3 regions of the Paenibacillus sp. FSL k6-2145 genome follow, and region 2 is predicted to be linked to each of the others. Evidence: riboswitches for the same ligand, from Rfam matches in the RefSeq annotation. Region 2 holds a riboswitch; each other region holds the start of a gene.

Region 1 (7,334 bases), 460 kb from region 2:
ATTGAAGAACATCATGACCAAGACCATTCCTGTACACATCATTAATCCGAAAATAATCTGTTCCTTTTTGCTGGTTGGCAATTCTCTCATCCTCTCTGTTTACCTTCGTAATTATAGAGATGACCAAACCCTCCACATAAGTGAACATTCTGTGAACAATTATGATTTTTCCAATTTAAAATTGGATTTGACAACCATGTAGTACAGCCCTATGATATCCCTTAAAATGGTAGAAACATTCACTACATATGGAGGAATTTAATTATGAGTTTTCAAAAGCGCATTGACCATGTCGGTATTGCCGTTCGTGATCTGGAGACCACGCTGCGTTTCTATACGGAGATTGTTGGTCTTGAATTGAAAGACCGGGTAACCCATACCAACGGCGTCATTCAGCTCGCCTTCCTTGGCTTCAATGGAAGTAATGAGACTGAGATTGAGTTAATTCAAGGTTACAGCGACAAGCTGCCTTCCGAAGGTACGGTACACCATTTTGCGATCCATGTAGATGACCTTGATTCTGAGTACAAACGCATCCAAGCCACCAAAGCCGTATTTATTGATGGAGAGATTATTACACTGCCTAACGGTTACCGCTATTTCTTCATCTATGGACCTGAAAAGGAATGGATTGAGTTCTTCCAGCGCTAAGAATTGGAGTTGATTTCATGAACATTTTAATTACCGGCGCAGCCGGGAAAATTGGCCGGGACTTGTCCCAACACTTGTCAGAAGCATATCACCTGCGACTAACGGATTTGAATATCGACAGACTGCATACGTATCAAGAAACCGACCATGAGATCATGACACTGGATGTGACAGACCCTGAAGCCTGTCAGCATGCTTGCGAAGGCATGGATGTGGTAGTACATCTGGCGGGAGACCCTTCCCCGAATGCCGGATTCTATGAATCGTTGTTGGACATCAATATCAAAGGTACATTTAATGTATTCCGTGCAGCTAAGGAGCAAGGTGTGCAAAGAGTCATTCTGGCGAGCAGTGCACAGACGATTGAGGGGTATCCCATTGATGCTCAAGTCTATCCGGACATGCCAACACGCCCACGGAATTTGTACGGGGTTAGCAAATGTTTCGGAGAATCGCTCGCTTCCTATTTTGCGTATACCGAAGGTTTACAAAGTGTAGCAATACGTATAGGTGCATATGATGATTTTCAACCGGACGGACCAGCGCTGGAAGCAAGGGATATGAGCGCGTATATTAGTCCGGCTGACTTGTGTGATTTGATGTTCAAAGCAATTACAGCTACCAATCTGGAGCCCTTCACCATACTGCATGGGATCTCGAATAATCGGTTTAAACGATTGAATCTGGAAACCACTCAGAAACAGGTAGGCTATGACCCAAAATCCGATGCTTTTGCACTCAGCCAGATTGCCTTATATGATTCGCCACGATAATTATTGAAAATAACACATCTAAACAGGCTGTTATACATATGTATAACGGCCTGTTTGATAAGTTCATACGTGTCCCCATCCAGTTCCTGACTGGACACGTTCCACCCGCTGGCCTATAATTACACCTAGTAATGCCCGTAACTTCATAGTTTCCCAGGGGAGTCGGAATTGGCCGGCTGAGAGTGTATCCCACCAAGATACTAACCCTTAGACCTGATCTGGATCATGCCAGCGTAGGAATCGGAGTATATCGAAATGGCACAGCCCTATGGCTGAACGCCACCTCTCTAACGCCTGCACGCGTCCCGGAATACGGGACGCTTTTTTAATGTTCTTTTATATAGCCAGAGAGCTAAAAAAAGTGACGTTATTCAGATCTCAACTGGTATAAATCTGTTGATTTATGCAAGATGATTGGATATGAAGCCAAGGAGTACCCCGTGCCACTCGGCCGGACATATCGAAGGAGAGAATTACAGATGAAATGGCGTAAAACGATGGGATTGATGCTCTTATGCGTGCTTATGGTGACTGTAGCCGCATGTGGCGGCAAAGAAGCTGCCCCGGCAGAACAGAACAGCAACACAAATGCGGAAAGCAGTAACAAAGGTGACACTGCCGCCCTGAAAGATATTAAAGTGGTGCTCGACTGGACACCGAATACGAATCATACCGGCCTATATGCGGCTGTAGATCAAGGTTTTTACAAGGCCGAAGGCTTGAACGTGGAGATTGTACAACCAGGTGCCGGTGGCGCAGATACGATGGTTGCCTCCAATGAAGTACCGTTTGGCGTAAGTTATCAGGAGAGTGTAACTCAAGCCCGCACACAGGGTGTTCCTCTCGTCTCCATCGCAGCAGTTATTCAGCATAATACATCCGGGTTCGCTGCTCCGGCGGATCGGAATATCAAATCACCGAAAGATTTTGAAGGTAAAACCTATGGCGGTTGGGGTTCCCCAGTCGAAGAAGCCGTGATGCAATCCATTATGGAGGGCGAAGGCGCCGATGTATCCAAAGTGAAAAACATTAATATGGGTGACGCTGACTTTTTCACCGCAGTGAAACGGGACATTGATTTCGCGTGGATTTTCTACGCCTGGACAGGTATTGAAGCCGAACTGCGCGGAGAACCGATCGACATGTTATATGTGAAGGATTATTCAGATGCATTGGATTACTACACACCTGTCCTTGTAACAAACGAGCAGACGATCCAAAACGACCCTGAGTTGGTGAAAGCATTCCTGAAAGCCACTTCAGAAGGGTATCAATATGCGATTGATCATCCCGAAGACGCAGCGAACATTCTGATCAAGGCCGTACCGGATCTAGATAAAGACTTGGTACTGGCAAGCCAGAAATGGCTTAGTCCAAAGTACACGGATGACGCCCGGCGCTGGGGTGAGCAAAAGCAGGAAGTGTGGCAGAACTACACCGACTGGATGTTTAGCAAAAAACTGCTGGATGAACAGATCGATGTAAGCAAGGCATATACAAACGAGTTTTTACCCCAATAAAATTTGCTTAAGTTTAACTTTTTTACACAAGAACGAAGAGTGCAGAACCCATCTGAAGAAGCGAAGCGCTCACCTAAAAGCTTTCTGAAAGAAAGCTCCTTCGGAAGCATATGCTATCCCCGGATTTCCTCCATTGAAATTCATTAAAGAAATCCGGGGATAACAGTGATCGTAAGAGGGTACTGCAATCGGAGTGATAAGTGTAAACCTGGTTCAATTCATGCAATTTATCACGAAAGGAAAAGTGATCTCTCATGGCAAGCACATTACTTAGCATTCAGGTTATTCCCAAAACGCCAAATGGCGAGAATTCTTACCCTTATGTAGATCGCGCAATTGAAGTTATTCAGCAATCCGGCCTGAAATATCAGGTGAACGCGCTCGACACCACGATGGAGGGGGAACTGGAGGAACTGCTGGAGGTTGTCCGTAAAATGCACGAGGTACTCGTGGAGGCTGGTAGCCCAAGCATCATCTCCCAGATCAAAATCGCCCATAGCCCTACCGGCTTCAGCATGGACACCCTGACGGAGAAGTATCGCTAATGCCTGCCTATTTCAAAAGTGTATGGCCGCCCATTGTGGCGGTTATTCTCTTTATAGCGATATGGCAGGGAGCCGTCTCCCTCTTCCATATTGAGAAATGGATGCTGCCTGCACCGTCCGACATCGCCCGCGAAGCGGCAACCCAGGCCGAACGGCTTGGCATGCACGCTTCCGCAACCATTCAGTTAACACTGATTGGATTCGCGGCTGGCACAGCGGTCGGATTACTGATAGCGATGGTGCTGCATTTGGTCCCTTTTCTCAAGTCGGCCCTGTACCCTTTACTTATTCTTAGTCAAAATATCCCGACCATCGCGCTCGCGCCACTCCTGTTAATCTGGTTCGGATTCGGGCTGTTGCCCAAGCTGATTACGATCATCCTCGTCTGCTTCTTCCCTGTTGCAGTGGCGGCGATGGATGGCTTGACCCGTACTGACGCGGCGATGATGAACTATATGCGCATGGCTGGTGCGAAACGTCATCAGATTTTCTGGAAGCTGGAGCTTCCCCATGCGCTGCCATCCGTGTTCTCCGGTGTCAAAATCGCCGCTACCTATAGCGTGATGGGTGCCATCATTGCCGAATGGATTGGTGCAGACAAGGGTATTGGTTATTATATGATGCTGCAAAAGTCGGCTTATCGCACCGATCGTTTATTCGTGGCAATCATGATTATTGTCGCTCTCAGCTTACTGCTCTTCCTGCTCATTGCACTATTGGAGAAGCTGCTCGTGCGCTGGCGGCCACAGAAGCGGTAGTAAAGATGTAATCTGTATATTAGGAAGTGATGACCATATGAATCGGCAACAGGACAAACAAGTCCAGCCTGGACGAGGAGCAAGTGTAATGGAGCCAAAGTACGATGAAAAACTCCACCCAGCTACGCCTGATCGACCTGCCACTCCTGCTCCGGTTCCACCTGCACTGGACGTTGTTGATGTTCATGCATCATTCCGTGAACGGCGGAGCAGGTTACCGGTTCTGAACGGCCTGTCACTGACCGTGAAGCAAGGCGAGTTTGTTGCTATCGTTGGACCTTCTGGCTGTGGCAAAAGCACCCTGTTCCATATCATCGGTGGTCTGCTGAAGCCACAGGAAGGCCAAGTGCTTATGAACGGTCAGAATGTAACGGGACAGCGTGGCAAGATTAGTTATATGCCGCAACAACCCGCTCTTTTCCCTTGGCGTACCATTGAAGACAATGTACTGCTTGCTGGTGAAGTAGCTTCAAGTGCCCCCCCTCGGGCCGAAGCACTTGCGGAAGCTCGTAAGTGGTTAAGCAGCGTGGGTCTTGCCGGGTTTGAGCAGGCCTATCCTCATATGCTGTCGGGCGGAATGCAGCAGCGTGCTGCTTTTCTGCGCGCCCTGCTCAGTCCGCAGGAGCTGATGCTACTGGACGAACCCTTCAGCGCACTGGATGCACTGACACGTAGCGACATGCAGCGCTGGCTGCTCGATATCTGGGAACAGAACCGCCGCTCGGTGCTGTTCATCACCCATAATATCGAAGAAGCATTACTGCTAGCGGATCGGGTCTATGTTTTATCCAACCGACCTGCAACAGTGTTGCACGAGGTACATGTTCCTTTTGATCGCCCAAGACGAGAAGAAATTACGGAGGAATCCGCTTTTCTGGAGCGTAAACGGCAGATTGCTCAGTGGATGAGAGAAGAACAGCAGAAAGCCCGCCTATAATAATAGCGCGGGTTTTTAAAGTTATTATTTTCCTTTATTGGGTGATCCACCATAAGAAATTCTGCGTAACATAGTTAGAATATAAATGACCACAAGGAGGAATTCCCGCGTGCATTCTCAAGCTTTTGCACCATTAATTGATGCTCATATTCACTTCGATCAGTATACCCCTGACGAACAACGCGAGATGCTGCTATCTTTCCCGTCTCAACAAGTCGAGGCAGTCATCGCCGTGTCCATGAATCTCGCTTCTGCCCAGGCCAACCTGGAGCTTGCAAAGCAACATCCACGCAACATCTATCCGGCCTTCGGTTTCCATCCGGAACAGGAACTACCGTCCGTTGCAGAAATGGACCTGTTCTTCCAATGGATCGAGAAGCATATGGGACAAGCCACAGCCATAGGAGAAGTCGGCCTTCCCTATTACAATCGTCAGGAAGCGGAGCAGGCAGGGCAGCACTTCGATCAGAGCGGGTATATCAAGCTGCTTGAACGTTTCATCCAACTTGCCAAAAAGCACAACAAACCACTTGTCCTTCATGCGGTATACGATGATGCCGATATCGTCTGTGATCTGCTGGAGCAATATCAGTTCCGACGTGCTCATTTCCACTGGTTCAAAGGTTCTCGCCAAACCGTAAGGCGCATGGCGGACAACGGTTATTTCATTTCCTTCACGCCGGATATTCTGTATGAAGAAGAGATTCGCGAACTCGCCCGGCAATATCCATCGGAACAAGTGATGGCCGAGACCGACGGACCTTGGCCCTTCGAAGGACCATTTCAGGGACGAATGACACACCCTGCCATGACCAGACAGGTCATCCAGGCATGGAGTGAGATCACTGGCATGGGAACCGAGCGGGCCGCCCGTCTTTTTTATCAGAACACAAAGCGTTTCTATGGCTTAACTTGATTACAATCTGATAGCCGCAAGCACTCTCGCTTGCCCGTGCCAACACAGCACTTTACAACAAAGCACAAAGAAGCCAGTCGGTTTCGATCCGACTGACTTCTAATTTACTATATATATCAGTTGAACTGAATTTTTACACAGGAACGTAGAGGACAGAAATAACCTGAGGAAGCAGAGCGTTCGCCTAAAAGCTTTCTGAAAGAAAGCTACTTCGGAAGCATACGCTATCGCTAGATTTTCACCTTCACAAAAATTGGATCAAAAAATCTGGGGATAACAGCGATCGGAAGGTTGTTCTGTCATCGGAGTGGCAAGTGTAACTACCTTCAGTTCAACTTAACGCTTCAAAAATCCTTTGCCTTCCAGGAACGGTCTCACTTGCAACCTTGTCGGCTCAGTCAGACGCTTCGCCATCAGTTCGGACCATGGAGTTGTTCTTTCACCGTTAGTCCGTTCTTTCATGTAGGCCGTCGTTGTCTCATCATACTGCTCAACACCCTTGATGCTCTGCTCGGCATTATAGCGATTATGATGCAGAACTGCATTCAGTGGCAGACGTGGACGAATCCCCGTTTCCTGATCTGCAACACCAATACACATGCCATACACCGGATATACCCCTTCCGGCAATCCCAACAACTCGGCTACTTCCTCAATCCGGGTCCGAAGCCCGCCGATATATACGATTCCAAAACCAAGCGACTCTGCTGCAAGAGCAGCATTCTGGGAAGCCAATGCAGCATCAATCGTGGCTACCATGAAATTCTCGGTTGAATCGGCGTACGATTCCTTTTCAGGAAGATGACGTTTCGCAGCATCACTCAGTCGATACAGATCAGCACACCATACGAGAAACACCGGGCATTCATTGACGTAGGCCTGATTGCCTGCCAATTCAGCCAGCTTGGCTTTTTGCTCTAAGTCAGTCACAGCAATTACAGTATATGCTTGCACACTACTTGAAGAGGAAGCCATCTGCCCAGCCGCTACGATGGCTGCAAGCTGCTCTTCACTTACCGGGTCTGGCTTGAATTTGCGTACAGAACGGTGTTTCATCATCAACTCAATGGTTTCATTCATGGTGGTTCACTCCCAATCCTCGAAGTACGAACTCAATCGTCTGCTCAGCGAGCTCGTCTGTATTCATATCCTGATAATCAAAGCCAAATCGTGAATTCTTGGCCCGTTTGTGCGCCAAAGCCACGCCCATAACCTGAAGCATCGCATAAGATAC
Region 2 (7,334 bases):
GACCAGGTTGTAGAACTATCTGGAGCCAGATACAGCTTACTGCCTGATTGGAGCGTGAAGCTTTGGGGAGCCGTTTCCGTCATGCTTCTGCTCTCCTTCAGTGCATACCAACTTGGCAGCCAAAAGTCTCCATGCTCGGTTGACTTAAGCTGTACCCACTCGCCTCGAACCGAGGCCAACGTATACTTTTCGTTTTTTGTTGTATAGTATTCAATCCCCAGCTGGTCAGCAGCCACACTGCCGTCCCTTCTGTTTTTGAACAAAGGTATGTCATTCATGAGTGTAACGGTATCTCCTTGTTTGTAGGCCAACTGTGTTGATGAGGCTTGGGAACTTGCACCCAAGGCTTGTGGCGTTGTAGCCAAAGCTTGTCCTCCAAAGGCGACCATTTTGGAATCCAGCAGCATCCATCCCGTCAACAGCATAGCTGATAATCCAGTCATGGTAATCCATTTGTACCCCGTTCTCTGCCAGTCAGGACCCGTCTTCACTCTCGTTCATCCCCATCCATTAGAAGTTATTTCCATATAGACGCTGTAAACAGGAAAAAGTTACCGGTTACCTCAATATATTTCTCTCTATCTCCCCGTATTACCTTACATCCACCATCGTAGCATGATAAGGAAAGGTAATCCCGATGTAATAAGCCGCTGTTAAGGTGAGGATATAATAAAATACAAACCACAGATCAGCTCGCGAATAGCCAATCTGAATGTAATACGTGCGGCTCGCGCCATCTATGAACCCTTTCGCTTCCATCGCTACCGCCATTCGCTGTGCACGGCGAATGCTCTGTGCCAGCAGCGGAATAGCGTAACGCTTGAGTGTACCATACACGTTCCAGCGAGAGCCACGTTGCCGTGTTCCACGTATACGAATAGCGTAACGGAGCGTCTGGAATTCATCCAGCAAAATCGGGATCATGCGCATCGCGGCCAGAAAGCTATAGGCATATTTTGCAGGAAGCTTCCATTGCTGCATCAGGGAATAAAACAGCCGTACCGGCTTGGTCGTGAGACCAAAGAATAACCCAGCCGCTGCCATGCTCAGCGAGCGAAAACCCAAGTGTAGACCGCGATAAAAGCTCTCTTCGGTTATGTGAATCAGTCCCCATTTATACCATGTGGTCTCGCCCTTACCAAACATCATCATACCTGTAGACGTGGAGATAAACACCAGAATGAATGGTGATGCGTACAGTATCAATTTATACCACGGATGACCTGTCCAGCACAGTAATAACATCATCGCCACAGCAACATTGGCCATTACATTCAGATTGTGGATAAGGATAACGATAACAAACATCATCGTCAGAATGATCATCTTTAATCCCGGATTGACGTTATGAAGCCAGGTTTCACGGTGAGGAAACGACAATTGCATCAGTTAACCTCCCCTCATCTACCGTCCAGATTCGGGTGCAATATCTTTTTACAATTTCACGATCATGGGTAACCATAACAATAGCTGTTCCCTCTCTCCGCAATTGCTCCAGTTGTGCTAACATGGCAAAAGTATTGCGGGCATCCTGTCCAAAAGTAGGTTCATCCAACAGCAGTATTCGCTGCTCTCTCACCAGTGCAGAGGCAACGCTCAAGCGTCGTTTCTGCCCCATCGATAATTGGTAGGGATGACGCTCGGACAGGTCGATTAATCCAAATTGATTCAACATATGATCAGTCCTGACAAGTCTTTCTTCCGTTGTAAGCCTGCCCCCCAGCAATGAGAATTCCACTTCTTCCGCGACGGTGTTAGTCACAAATTGAAACTCCGGGTTCTGAAATACAAACGCGATTTGATCTGCAAGCTGCTCCGTTTTGCCAGAAGGCTGGCCTTCAACCTCATAATGACCTGTTGTTTTCAGGATATTCATCAGAGATAACAACAATGAACTCTTTCCAGCTCCATTAGCTCCGACAATACCAATCCAGTCTCCATGCCATACTTTGGCCTGCTCGACCTGAATGAAGGGTGTTTTCCCACGCCATCCGGTGAACTGCTTCAAGTCCAGTGCAGGCTGATAGGTGGGTGATACAGGTGATAAGGATGAGACGTGAGATATGGGGGATATACCCGGTGTAACGGATAAGCCAGACGATTGCTGTGCTTCCAAGTTTGAGATGCCGTGATCCACACACACTTGAAGTTCTCCAAAAGCACTTCCCTCTTCTTCCTTAGCTGCCAGCTCTTGCTCCTCCCATATGCCTGGATACCAGATTCCATAAGCCTTCAGCTTGCCTCGTTCATCCGTGAATACCTGCTGCGCTGGCCCATCCGCCACAATCTTTCCTTCAGGTGACAACACAATGATGCGGTCGACCATATCCACAATCTTGTTTATTTTGTGTTCAACAATGATGATTGTTTTGTCACTGGCGATCCGTTTAACGGTATCCCACACTTGGGAAGTGCCCTCATCATCCAGCAGTGCAGTGGGTTCATCCAAAAACAATACCTCCGGGTCCATGGCAAGCATCGAAGCAATCGCAAGACGCTGCTTCATCCCCTGAGACATGGACTGGATCAATACACGATTCTGTTCAAAGGATAACCCCACTTGTTTCAGATAATATTCAATCAGAGCCGGCATCTTTTCACGTGGAATATTTCGGTTTTCCAGAACAAATGCGATCTCTTCATCCGTAAAGGACATACAGAACTGGGTATCCGGATCTTGAAAGACCACTCCTGCTTTAGCGGGAACTTGGATATCATCACATTTCATCGGAATCTCAACCGAACGTGGTATCAGACCGCTCAGAATTTGCAATAACGTCGATTTACCGGAGCCACTCGGGCCAAGCAACAGCACTTTCTCTCCTTGACGCACAGAAAGAGACAAGCCTTGAAATACCAAGGCTTTCTCTCCCGGGAACTTGCATCTTAGATTTGTCACACTTACCGCTTGCGAATTTCCCTCTCCGCTCATCTAATCCAACGCCTCATAATCCTGTTTGGATACCGGTCTGAGGGAGCGTGTTACACCGGTCAGTTCCAATGCTTTTGCGAGATAATAAGCGAACACTCCGGCAATCAAGATGCTTCCAATGAAGCGGAATCCGATAAATAACGTATAATTCCAGGCCGAGAGTGAATCAATATACCCGTATTGATAATCCAGCAAAAGCGAAGCCGCTGCGGCTCCTATGGCTGCAAGACAGGTGACAAACAGATTGGTTTTTCGATACAAAAATGCTGCGAAGAATATCTCGGCTCCCAATCCTTGCAACAGACCGTATACAAGTGTGGACATGCCCCATTCACTGCCCAGAAAGGCACTTACCGTTGAAGCCGCAACTTCGGCAAGAATAGCCACGCCTGGTTTACGAATGATAACAAAAGCAGACGTGCCCGCCATAAACCACATGCCGTAGATCATCTGCTCCGCATGAACGCCAAATGGTTTCATCAAGTCATATGTAGGTCCCCATATCTTGTAAATCACCCCAAATACCACTGCGATCACGATGGTTACCAGAATATCCGTTAGTTTCAATCGCTTGTTGCCTGCTGTTGTTGCCATGTTCTCTACGTCCTTCCTCTGTTCCCTGTGAGGGTTGTAAAAGTGTGTGTTCAAAAAGACTGGTTTTCAGTACCAAGAAGATGGGATGAAGCTAGAAATGGAGTAGCGGAGCGTAGGGAAAACTACGCGAGCAACGGACATTTCGGCTGAATTCCATCTTCGATGCTGATGATGCCGTCAGGCATCCTTCGTAATCAAAAGCAGACTTTTTGAACAACCTCTAAAAATAAACGAAAAAGCCTTCCCGGTTCCGGGAAGGCCTTACGCGCAGTATACAATCCTCACAATAATGTATCAGATGGATGTCGAAAATACGGAATATCAACAATTCCCTCTTCGCGCTGGCAGATACACCACCACAGTTCAAAGAGATCTGTTGTTCATCCACGTTCATTCCCATAATTCACCCTTACATATCGCAAATCCATGTTCTCTACGCTGGCATTACCCAGATCAGATGTACGGTCAGCGGCACAAGGCCACTCTCTCAGCCCAACTTCATTGAGCTCCCGGTTCACTTTTTTCATTGCTTCTAATGTACATCAGATGGGTATTTGTGGCAATCCCTAGAAAAAGCTTTATTTGGGGTAACAGGGAAAAGGACATCGGATGGTTCACTTTCCATAATATGAAACATTTAGGTTATGCAGTCCGTCTTAAACATTAGAAGGGAGATTGATAGTGATGAAAGATTACAACTCTGTTTGGCAGCTTAAAACATGGAAAATGGTCCTTGCCGCTTCGATACTCACCGCAGGCACGGCACCTGCCTTACTCTCATCCACTGTGGCGGAAGCCGCAGCAACCAAGCCTAAACCGACAGCTTATATTAACAATGTTCAAGCTCAATATGATGTTGTCATACGGCAGGGTATTACGTACGTGGCATTGACGGAGCTTCAATTCCTCGGCAACTATACGTTTGGTTACAATAACAAAACAAAAGAGATCAGCATTAAGACAGGCAGCGATAAGTATGTCCTTACACCTAACAGCAAAACAATGAAGAAAAACGGTCAGAATGCGACATTATCCTCAGCGCCGATTCTGGTGAATGGTAAAGCGATGCTTCCGCTCCGTGCCATCGGTGAAGCTTTTGGTGCCAATGTGCAGTGGAACCAGAAGGCCAAGGAAGCCTACATTTACACTACCGATGCTACGATTGTAAAAGAATATAACAGTTCCGATCTGACTGTGGCGCGTGAAGCCGCACTGCATCTGCCCCGCTTTTCTGAACTGGGACAAGCACGTCTGGACATTCGCAACCCTTTGGGTCCAGTGGATTCATCCATTGAATACATTTTTGAACAAGACAAAAAAGATCGTTTCTTCGTTGTTGAGGATAACGATCTAATTAGTTATTATATCCTTAAAAATGGAAGTGCCTTGCTACAGTGGCAGGCCAACATCAGCAAAAGTGCCGGAACCATCGGTGACCTGTTCTTTATTAAAACCAAAGCCGTTGCTGAAGCAGGGACTCGTCCTTCCGTAGCAGGTCAAACACTCGTATCATTCAAGTACTCTCGCATGCTTGAAGAAACCTTTTACGAAATCATGAACAAATTGGGCTCTATTGATACCGGTTCTGTTGTCCCCGAGAAAGGCAAAGTCATCGTTGGAGTTCCGGGAGAGAAATAATTTGAGCATCCTCTATAAAACATCACTCAGCAAAACTATACTATGACATCTGCATTACAGAGAGCGCCCTCTAAGTCATTGTGGCAATGACCTTGGGACGCTCTTTTTGGCGTTATATTTTATTACAAGCAAAGCTTAAACTTTTACCAACTCCAGCGATTCAATCTCCTGTCTAATATTGCGTGTTCCCAGACTGGCTCGTTTTCCCTGAAGCAAACCCCTTGAACAACGTTGGTACTTTGGAATAACGGGTATTCGTAATTTTGCCTTGTGATGTACTGCTGTCTGTACGCATAATCGAATCTTTCACATTGGAAATGTTAGAGTTATCCAGCGTCATGTTAACTGCGAAGGAAGTCCCACCATTTTGGCGAACCAGTTTGCCAATATCATCTGCACGGAAATTTTTGATGTTAATTGTTCCAGCTGCATTCATCTGGAACACTTTATCATAAGCCTTATACGCTGCCCCACCGGTTATGTTAACCGTTCCGGCAGACTTCAATGTCAGTGCATCCTCGCCCACGTCCTGCCAGACTACATTCGATATATTACAGTTGCCATAACAGTGAACACCATCAGCAGCTGGTGATCCAATGTTTACGTTTTTGAGCGTGGCCCCTGCCTCCAGACGGAAGACTGGTTTCTGACCCTCAGCTTGAGATCCGTCGCCCAGTGTGGAAGGATTGGCTACAAATGTTTTACCTTGGCCGTCATAGGTCGTGCCCTTTGGAACCACAATGGTTGAATTTACAACGGTAGGTGCAGCCGCAGCCGGAACGGCACCAAATATAGAAGCAACCAAACCAGCGGACAGCAACAACGTCAACATTTTTTTCATAATTTTATTCCTCCCTTATTCTCTCGTTTTTGGTAGTGTACAAGCCTAAGCTTGTTCTGGAAGTTCGTCAGAGGTGCACCTCTGTCCGACCCACAACCTAATCCTACCAAATAAGGAAGGTAACTAGAATGATCATTAGATCAGATATATCATGACACCGCACAATCCCTCTCATATCGGCATTTTTTGCATATCAGGTCCCTCAAGCAATATGCTGATATCAACCTACGGTATGCTCATTTGTAACGTAATGTACCCCTCACTTTAATCCCCGGTAACAAAGAAAGACCACTACATTTGTCTCCAAATGTGTGATCTTGAATGTCTTCTGGCTTGCTGATATAAGATATCAGGCTCCGAATCTCTGACGATAACCGCACTTTCGACACAACTCTTCCACAGCTTCCCGCCTGGAGAAGCCATATACCAGATTGTTCGCTCGCTCACCCTCAATAATCTCCGAGAATGACTTCTCGTGCACGTTACCCAGGTTAATTACACCCTCGCCATCGAGACAGCATGGAACCACCGTTCCATCCACAAGCACAGCTGCCTGACCACGCAATGCATGGCAGAAGCCTTTGCCATCATCTTCAGGTGCATCCAGACTTGGCCACTGGAACTCGTGGTCCTGATTCAGGTATACATTTGGGGCAATTTTGACCCCGCTGCCTGGAACCACTTTTTCCTCAATGCGGAAGTCCAGATTGAACTCACGTTCCAGCACTTCAAGGGTCTCCCGATTTCGATTCATCTGAGCATTCGTGAAGTTATCCTGCGTCAGATTCCACAGTCGGAAAGAGATGATGACATTGTGCTTAACGGCCTCATGTACAAAGGACAAAATATGACGCAGATATCCGTCACGATCTGTTGAACCTTCATGCCCATCGAAGCTGTGCAGGGAGAAATTCATCTGCCGCAGCGCCGGTTTGCCAAGCAATTTATGCTGAGTCTTGGGCAGCAGTGTACCATTCGTTGTAATGTTCACCTTGAGTCCCTTCTCATGTGCGGAATCAAGCAACAGATCTATTTTGGGATGCAACAAGGGTTCGCCTTTGACATGTAGATAAATATGATTGGTGTGTGGTTTAACTTGTTCCAGTATATTGTTGAAGACTTCAGGGTCAATGAATCCTTTGGCACGCTGCGTCTGCGGACAGAAGCTGCAAGCCAGATTGCAGATACTCGTGATCTCAATATATACTTTTTTGAACGTTTTCAACTCGGGTCCCCATTCTGCCTAGGAGGGAGAACATCCCACCTGCATTTTGTGATCCGGCCAATACGGGCCATCCCTATTATATCGGGTTCATGAGCCGAGGTAAA
Region 3 (7,334 bases), 230 kb from region 2:
CTCCTAAAAAGGAGAATGAGAACACTCAAGGTCTATCCTTTCATGAAATTTTACAGCAAAAAATGGCGAAGAAAAATGCTTCTCCTTCTCTTAGATAAAATGAAAGCCGGACGATTGCCTGTCCGATTATGAACCGTCTTTCCGCTACTTGGCGGAAGGGCGGTTATTGGCGTTGAGCCATAAATGACTGTACAGTTCTTAGGCATGTTTCCTATAATGATTTAAATATCTAAGAGATCCATGACATATACGAACTGTAAAAGGGGACTTAGCACATGATCACCATTGGTTGTTTTCACGCTCATTATTCCAACATCGCCTTAATTGAAGAGACGCTTGCTCCTTATGAAGTTGAATTGGTCCATTACGTCGATCCAGGTCTGGATCGTCTTAAACATGACGCTGACTTTTCCGATGTCGTCATTCGCGAGAAGGTAGCCCAGACGCTCCAATGGATCGCTGAGTGTCATGCCGATGCCATTCTGGTCACGTGTACCCTGTTTGCGACAGTACTGGAGCAGGAAGCCACACAGGTCCCTGTGCCTGTGATCGGCATAGATGATCCGTTATTGCAGGAGATGCGGCGAATACCGGGAGATTACATAATAGCATTCACCAACCCGGCAACCATTGAAGGAACGATGGCACGGGTGAATCAGGCATTACAGCAAGAGGATGAGAATGGGCAACTACACGTTGCCAAGACATCTCAGACGGAAGCGGTGTGCATCCCGGGGACATTTGAGTTGATTATGCGTGGAGATCAGCAAGGGTATCTCGAAGCGGTACGTGAAGGATTACAGCAGATTGCTGAGCAGTATCCGGGTAAAACGGTAGTGGCAGCCCAACTATCTATGGCTCCCGCTGCTGCACAGGTTACAGTAGATCGAAGTATTCCGATCCATAGCCCGCTGGCATTGCTTGCGGCGTATTTGGAGAATAATTTGGGTGTGGCTCGATAGTAGTAGCGGGTTTGGAGTGAAATATTACAATCGCTAAAATCATGTGAAAACTACTATATTGCTTCCTTTTGCAAAATAAAAATGCTCTCGAACAAGAGCATTTCAAATGGTATAATCACTTTGTACAGCCAATTTGTGGTGGGAAATAGGCTTGCCTCCAGTGGGAGGTGATCCTATGAACTTCTCTTTTAACGACGTAATCGTGTTCGCGATGTTAATTATTGCGCTCCTGACATACATCGATCGTAAAAAGAAGTGACCCGCCACAGGTTGACGGCCTGACGGGTCACTTCATCTGAACTTGCTGCACTCGGAGGAATACCCACCGCAAATGCTGTGCAGGAGTAGCCATTGGCCTGGCTACTCTTATTGGTGTTTACTTACATTCATTTTATTAAACATCTGCTAGACAATCAACCATAATGCTGATAAAAAGTATCAGGAAGCTGATCAGTAAGATGAAGCAGACGACATAATAGCAGTATTCTCACCTACAAACGATGTCAGACTGCCCAGCTTGCGCTGTACCGGCGCTTAGGAACGTGTCCGATATTCCTCGGCCTTTTCCTGCATGCCCGCTGCTACAGCCTCATTCTCGGACAATCCTTTATCCGCGGCAAAGGCACGAATGTCCTGCGTGATGCGCATGCTACAGAACTTCGGTCCGCACATGGAGCAGAAATGAGCTTCTTTGGCCCCTTCTGCTGGCAGCGTCTCATCATGGTAGGACAGCGCACGTTCAGGGTCCAGTGACAGGTTAAACTGGTCACGCCAGCGGAATTCGAAGCGCGCCTTGGACAATGCATCATCCCGGCGTTGAGCACGTGGATGGCCTTTTGCCAGATCGGCGGCGTGGGCTGCAATCTTGTAGGCGATGACCCCTTCCCGCACATCATCCTTGTTGGGCAGGCCCAAATGTTCTTTTGGTGTAACATAACAGAGCATGGACGTGCCGAACCAGCCAATCATGGCCGCACCAATGGCGGATGTGATGTGGTCGTATCCCGGAGCAATGTCGGTCGTCAGCGGCCCCAGCGTATAGAACGGTGCCTCTTTACATATCTCCATCTGCAAGTCCACATTCTCTTTGATCTTATGCATCGGCACGTGACCCGGCCCTTCGATCATCACCTGCACATCATGCTTCCATGCGATCTGCGTCAGTTCCCCGAGCGTAGCCAGTTCCGCCATCTGAGCTTCGTCATTGGCATCGTAGATACTGCCTGGACGAAGTCCATCTCCCAACGAAAACGCCACATCATACCTTTTCATAATCTCGCAGATTTCTTCAAAATGGGTGTACAAAAAATTCTCCTGATGATGCGCAAGGCACCATGCTGCCATAATGGACCCACCGCGAGACACAATGCCTGTCATCCGCTTGGCGGTCATGGGGATATAACGCAGCAGTACACCTGCGTGGATCGTAAAGTAGTCCACTCCCTGCTCTGCCTGCTCAATGAGCGTATCACGGTACAACTCCCAGGTCAGAGCTTCCGCTTCGCCATTCACCTTCTCCAGCGCTTGATACAGCGGCACCGTACCAATCGGCACAGGTGAATTACGGATGATCCATTCCCGGGTGGTATGAATGTTTTTGCCTGTGGACAGATCCATCACCGTATCCGATCCCCAACGTACCGCCCAGGTCATCTTCTCCACCTCTTCCTCGATGGAGGAAGATACGGCAGAGTTACCTATGTTGGCATTGATCTTCACGTGAAAATGACGACCGATTAACATCGGTTCACTCTCCGGGTGATTGATGTTGGATGGCAGAATCGCACGTCCACTCGCCAGCTCCTGCCTTACAAATTCCGGTTCTACGCCCTCACGAATGGCGGCAAACTCCATCTCTGCCGTAATGACTCCCTGCCTCGCATAATGCATCTGAGTCACACAGCGTCCTGTCTGTGCTCGCAGCGGTTTGCCACGCAATCCAGGGTACTCTTCGGCTCCAGCTCTCTTCCCTCCGGGCTTTAGTCCGTTATCCTCCGGTTTAACCGTACGACCCTGATAAGCTTCAACATCGCCACGCTCTGTGATCCAGCGGGTACGCAGGGCTGGTAGACCTGCACGGATATCGGCATGAAATCCGGGATCGGTCATCGGCCCGCTCGTATCGTAGACACGTAGCGGTTCGTTATGCTCCACCCCTTGGGGAGTATTCGTGTCATGAAGGGCTATCTCACGCTCAGGTACAGCAATGTCCGGCCGTGAGCCCTGAATGTAGACTTTGCGGCTGCCCGGAAAGGGCTGAATCCGTCCGGCCGCTCCTGTTTCTTTTTCCACCTGCTGACCGTTATGTTCCTGCTCCATCGCTTGTTGTCCCGTTTGATTTCCTGTACTCATGTTCGCTTGTCTCCTCCTCAGTGTTCGTCGCTTGTTTGGTTGGTATCGTCATTAGCTTACTTACGTACCTGTCCCAAATCATGCGCAATGCAGAGAAGAAAGAGCGATCCTACGCCAGACCAGGGGAGACACTTTTCATGTACAGTTAACAACAGACGGAGGCTGCCACAGATCATGAATCTATGGTGACTTCTCTCTCATCATACAAGCCCACTTTCGCAGGTTATTGAAAAAAGAAGTCAATGGAGTACGCGCTATATCGCCCGTTCACTGTATATAAAAAAGCCGGTCCCCGAAGGAACCGACTTTTATGTCCATCACCAATAATGCACCTTCAATCAGCTCCTTAACGGAGACTACAAGGGTCACATCATGAGGTGGTTGAGGTCATATCGCCGATTACTTCCCTACGCTGGTATGATCCAGATCAGGTGCAAAGGGTCCGGAATCTCATGCGATTCCGTCTCAGTCCGGACAATTCGGACTCCCCCAGTAACGTTAGTAAGTTGCGGCTTACATAAGCCGCCGTTCATATTCAATGAAGCTGGCCCCGTAGGGCCGTCCATTACAGAGTAGCGCAACCGGAACATAAAAACAACCTTTATATTCCAAATGATCAAACTCCATTGGAGAAAAAAACTTACATAAACATCAGGATAACATGAGCCCCATCTGCGTAGCAGCATCCTTCAATACAGGTGCGTATTCATGCAATGTCTCCTGCGAGAGTCGACTGACAGGCCCTGAGACCGAGAGCGCAGCTGCAATATTGCCTCTGCGATCCATAATCGGTACAGATACCGCGGCAGCTCCCGGCTCACGTTCCTCATAACTCGTCGCATATCCGTTATCCCGGATATCTCCCATTTGCGCCAAATACACCGCGGGATCAATAAACACCGGCCATTCCGGGCCGTTCATCAGTTCTTCACGATCCTCGTCCGTGGCAAACGCCATCAAAACTTTGCTGGAAGCGCCCACAGACAGCGGGAGTCTAACACCAACGGGGGCGACTCGGCGAATCGCCTGATCACTTTGCACAGCCTGAATCCGTATCCGTTCACTCCCATCACGCAGGTACAGACTCACGGTCTCCCCCAATCGATCTCTCAGTCGCTCCATCGCAGGCAACAGCAGAATAGCAGGATCGTCACTGCGGGACATATGAGCTGACAGCTCCCAGATTCGGATGCCAAGTCGGTACTTCTCTGTTGCTGCATCACGGATCACGAACCCTCGATCCTCCAGCGTAGCCATCAAACGGTGCACTGTACTTTTGTGCAGGCCGATCTGGCTGGCAATTTCGGTGAGTCCTAGATCACTGCGTGTGGTAAAACATAATAATATATCCAGCGCCCGTTCCACAGCCCGGACGGTTAACTTGCGATCTTCCATGGCATAATGCCCTCCTCATGTTTCATCACATGAAACTTGGTTACATAAATTATATGAGAAACGGTCTCATCTGTAAACCAAAAAGAGCCAAAATCGAAATAGGCCAACCTGTAAATTTTTCCTTTTTATAAGACTTAATCCCCTGTAATTTACACACTAAGGTAATGTTACCCATATATCTTAAGAACTATATAACAATTGCGTAACAAATGCCCTCAATCAATTGACTTTGACTATACTGGAACATACGATAAAGATATATTACATTAAGATATCGCTCTGAAGCAGGCTCTGAAATCGACGCAATTCTCTTTTCATGTCGTTGTTATCTTCAACTGAACTTCAAAGGAGGGGCATTCATGTATCCAACATCCCAGAGCGAAGCCCCGCTGCAAACAAAAGTGTCCGATCTGCCCTCTTCCCTATCACCGAGGCTGATTCGGTTCAAACATATTATCGTAGCGTTGCTGCTCTCCGTTGTATTTTTTCTACTGTTTTGTTTTATTGCACTGCATGGTTACATCGCATGGGTATTATCCAATCCAACGGTAGCGCCGGTCTTCTCCAATCCGATGCAGGCCAAGAACATGAAGTACGAAGACATCACGTTCCCGGCAGCAGATGGCAGCCGGACGATGCAGGGATGGTATATACCTGCTGACAATGCTGCAAGCAAAACGATTATTTTCAGTCACGGCTATGGTGCCAATCGTGAAGAAACATGGGTACCCATGTATGACCTGGCACATTATGCCCATCAACTTGGGTTCAACGTGGTCATGTTCGATTATGGCTTCGCCTCACAGGTGAACAAAGCTGTAGCCACAGGTGGCAAAGCTGAGTCACAGCAATTGTTGGGTGCCATCCAGTTCGCCAAGCAGCGCGGTGCGCAGGAACTGGTTGTGTGGGGTTTCTCCATGGGTGCCGGTACGGCGCTTCAGACTGGGCTGATTACACAGGAAGTGGATGCGATGATTCTGGACAGTACGTTCCTGCTTGAGCCGGATACACTGTACCACAACATTCATAACCAGATCGATCTGCCGCGTCAGCCTACACTGGAGATCATGAAGCTGTTGTTCCCTGTTCTGAACGGTACCGGATTGCAACAGATTCCATACCAGGAAGTGAAAAAGGAAGATTATCCGTTCCCGATTTTCTTCATTCATGGTACGGAAGACGAGAAAGCGCCTTACCCGATTGCAGAGCAGCTCGCCGCCAACCAGACCAATCCGTACTCGGATGTATGGATTGTCCAGGATGCGCACCATGAGTTGATCTTCCGGGAGCATCCAAAGGAATATCTGCGCCGTGTCTCAACGTTCCTGAGTCATGTAACGAAGACAAGCAGTGACGATGTGCAGAACACGAATAATGGAGAATAATTAAATTTCAATCATCGAATTTTCCGTTGATTTTTGAGCCCCTCAGGGGCTCTTTTTTTTGCACTCATAGGACAACAGGCTCGCGGAATATACTCTTGGGACGCATGAATAGACAGTCTGCATGTAATGAATTTCATCTGAAGGAGGTTCAATATAGATGAATTGGTATGGATATGGTCACCTGCTGCCTCTGCGGACATTGGAGGAAATCCGTTTCTGGAAAGAGCAGGAGAAAGAACATACACTCGTCATTCGTGCCCTGGTTCCTGATCTGGAGCCCCCATACGTCAAGCTACTGGAGGAATGGGAGGCTACCTTTGCAAACAGCGAGCGAGTAGCCAATCAGCTTTTAAAACAACTATTGCCCGCAACCCATCCGCCTGCTCCCTACATCGTTCGTTGTATCGATCAACTTGTGTTGGCAGCTCGGCAGCAATCGAGAGAGTTCATCAAACAGCTGTATGTTCTTCTGGAACAAAGTGCTGCTGTGCAAGCTGTTCCGCTTGCCAAAGTACTTATTCTACATTTTATCCGCGAATCGGAGTATTTTCTGGGCGTATTGGATACGCTTGGCCAACCTGGCATCTTGCGCGAAACGGATTCGGAGCCGTCACTTTTTCTGGAAAATGCGCTGCATACGTCAGAGTCAGGAAGCATCCATCGCCAAGCTTCAGAAGCTCCAACTTCTCCAGAGGGAAATGTAAATGCACCTGCCGCTTCAGCTCAGATCCAATCCGCAACCATTCAACCGCCTTCTACCGGAACAACACAAGCCACACCCAGCTCTACAGCACCTCCCGTAAAAGAGAAGCCGGTTCCCATCGGAGGACACACACTGCCGCCTCTCCCCTATGCGTACAATGCGCTGGAGCCACATATTGATGAGCTGACGATGCGTATCCATCATGACAAACACCATCAATCTTATGTGGACGGACTAAATGTAGCAGAGAAAAAGCTGGCGGAATCGCGAAAAAAGAACAACTTTGAACTCATCAAACATTGGGAACGCGAACTCGCCTTTAACGGGGCAGGCCACTACCTGCATACGATCTTCTGGACCATTATGAATCCTGCTGGAGGCGGCAAACCTTCCGGTATGCTGGCGGAGCAGATCAAGCGGGATTTCGGAAGTTATGAGGCGTTTAAAAATCAATTCACAGAAGCTGCGAACAAAGTGGAAGGCAGTGGTTGGGCGATGCTTGTCTGGAGCCCGAGAGCACACCGTTTGGAGATTTTG

The links. Region 2 has a riboswitch for thiamine pyrophosphate ahead of NZ043_RS13760 (ECF transporter S component). Riboswitches for the same ligand answer to the same signal wherever they lie in the genome.
Region 1: linked by a shared signal. The riboswitch ahead of NZ043_RS11775 (ABC transporter substrate-binding protein) and the one ahead of NZ043_RS13760 (ECF transporter S component) in region 2 are both predicted to bind thiamine pyrophosphate.
Region 3: linked by a shared signal. The riboswitch ahead of thiC (phosphomethylpyrimidine synthase ThiC) and the one ahead of NZ043_RS13760 (ECF transporter S component) in region 2 are both predicted to bind thiamine pyrophosphate.

What each region holds. Positions count from the first base shown of each region.
Region 1 is NZ_CP150267.1:2,628,649-2,635,982, reverse strand. Features, by position in the region: gene NZ043_RS11790 (hypothetical protein) at 1-81, opposite strand, end outside; gene NZ043_RS11785 (VOC family protein) at 265-651, shown strand; gene NZ043_RS11780 (NAD(P)-dependent oxidoreductase) at 669-1,424, shown strand; TPP riboswitch at 1,570-1,682, shown strand; gene NZ043_RS11775 (ABC transporter substrate-binding protein) at 1,904-2,944, shown strand; gene NZ043_RS11770 (thiamine-binding protein) at 3,199-3,489, shown strand; gene NZ043_RS11765 (ABC transporter permease) at 3,489-4,247, shown strand; gene NZ043_RS11760 (ABC transporter ATP-binding protein) at 4,285-5,184, shown strand; gene NZ043_RS11755 (TatD family hydrolase) at 5,270-6,100, shown strand; gene nfsA (oxygen-insensitive NADPH nitroreductase) at 6,437-7,180, opposite strand; gene NZ043_RS11745 (TetR family transcriptional regulator) at 7,173-7,334, opposite strand, start outside.
Region 2 is NZ_CP150267.1:3,092,559-3,099,892, reverse strand. Features, by position in the region: gene NZ043_RS13775 (PQQ-binding-like beta-propeller repeat protein) at 1-491, opposite strand, end outside; gene NZ043_RS13770 (energy-coupling factor transporter transmembrane component T) at 592-1,386, opposite strand; gene NZ043_RS13765 (ABC transporter ATP-binding protein) at 1,361-2,932, opposite strand; gene NZ043_RS13760 (ECF transporter S component) at 2,933-3,526, opposite strand; TPP riboswitch at 3,941-4,049, opposite strand; gene NZ043_RS13755 (copper amine oxidase N-terminal domain-containing protein) at 4,211-5,164, shown strand; gene NZ043_RS13750 (pectate lyase) at 5,337-6,005, opposite strand; gene NZ043_RS13745 (radical SAM/SPASM domain-containing protein) at 6,355-7,230, opposite strand.
Region 3 is NZ_CP150267.1:2,859,462-2,866,795, reverse strand. Features, by position in the region: gene NZ043_RS12800 (hypothetical protein) at 1-98, shown strand, start outside; gene NZ043_RS12795 (hypothetical protein) at 276-962, shown strand; gene thiC (phosphomethylpyrimidine synthase ThiC) at 1,497-3,281, opposite strand; TPP riboswitch at 3,702-3,815, opposite strand; gene NZ043_RS12785 (IclR family transcriptional regulator) at 3,966-4,709, opposite strand; gene NZ043_RS12780 (alpha/beta fold hydrolase) at 5,069-6,094, shown strand; gene NZ043_RS12775 (Fe-Mn family superoxide dismutase) at 6,252-7,334, shown strand, end outside.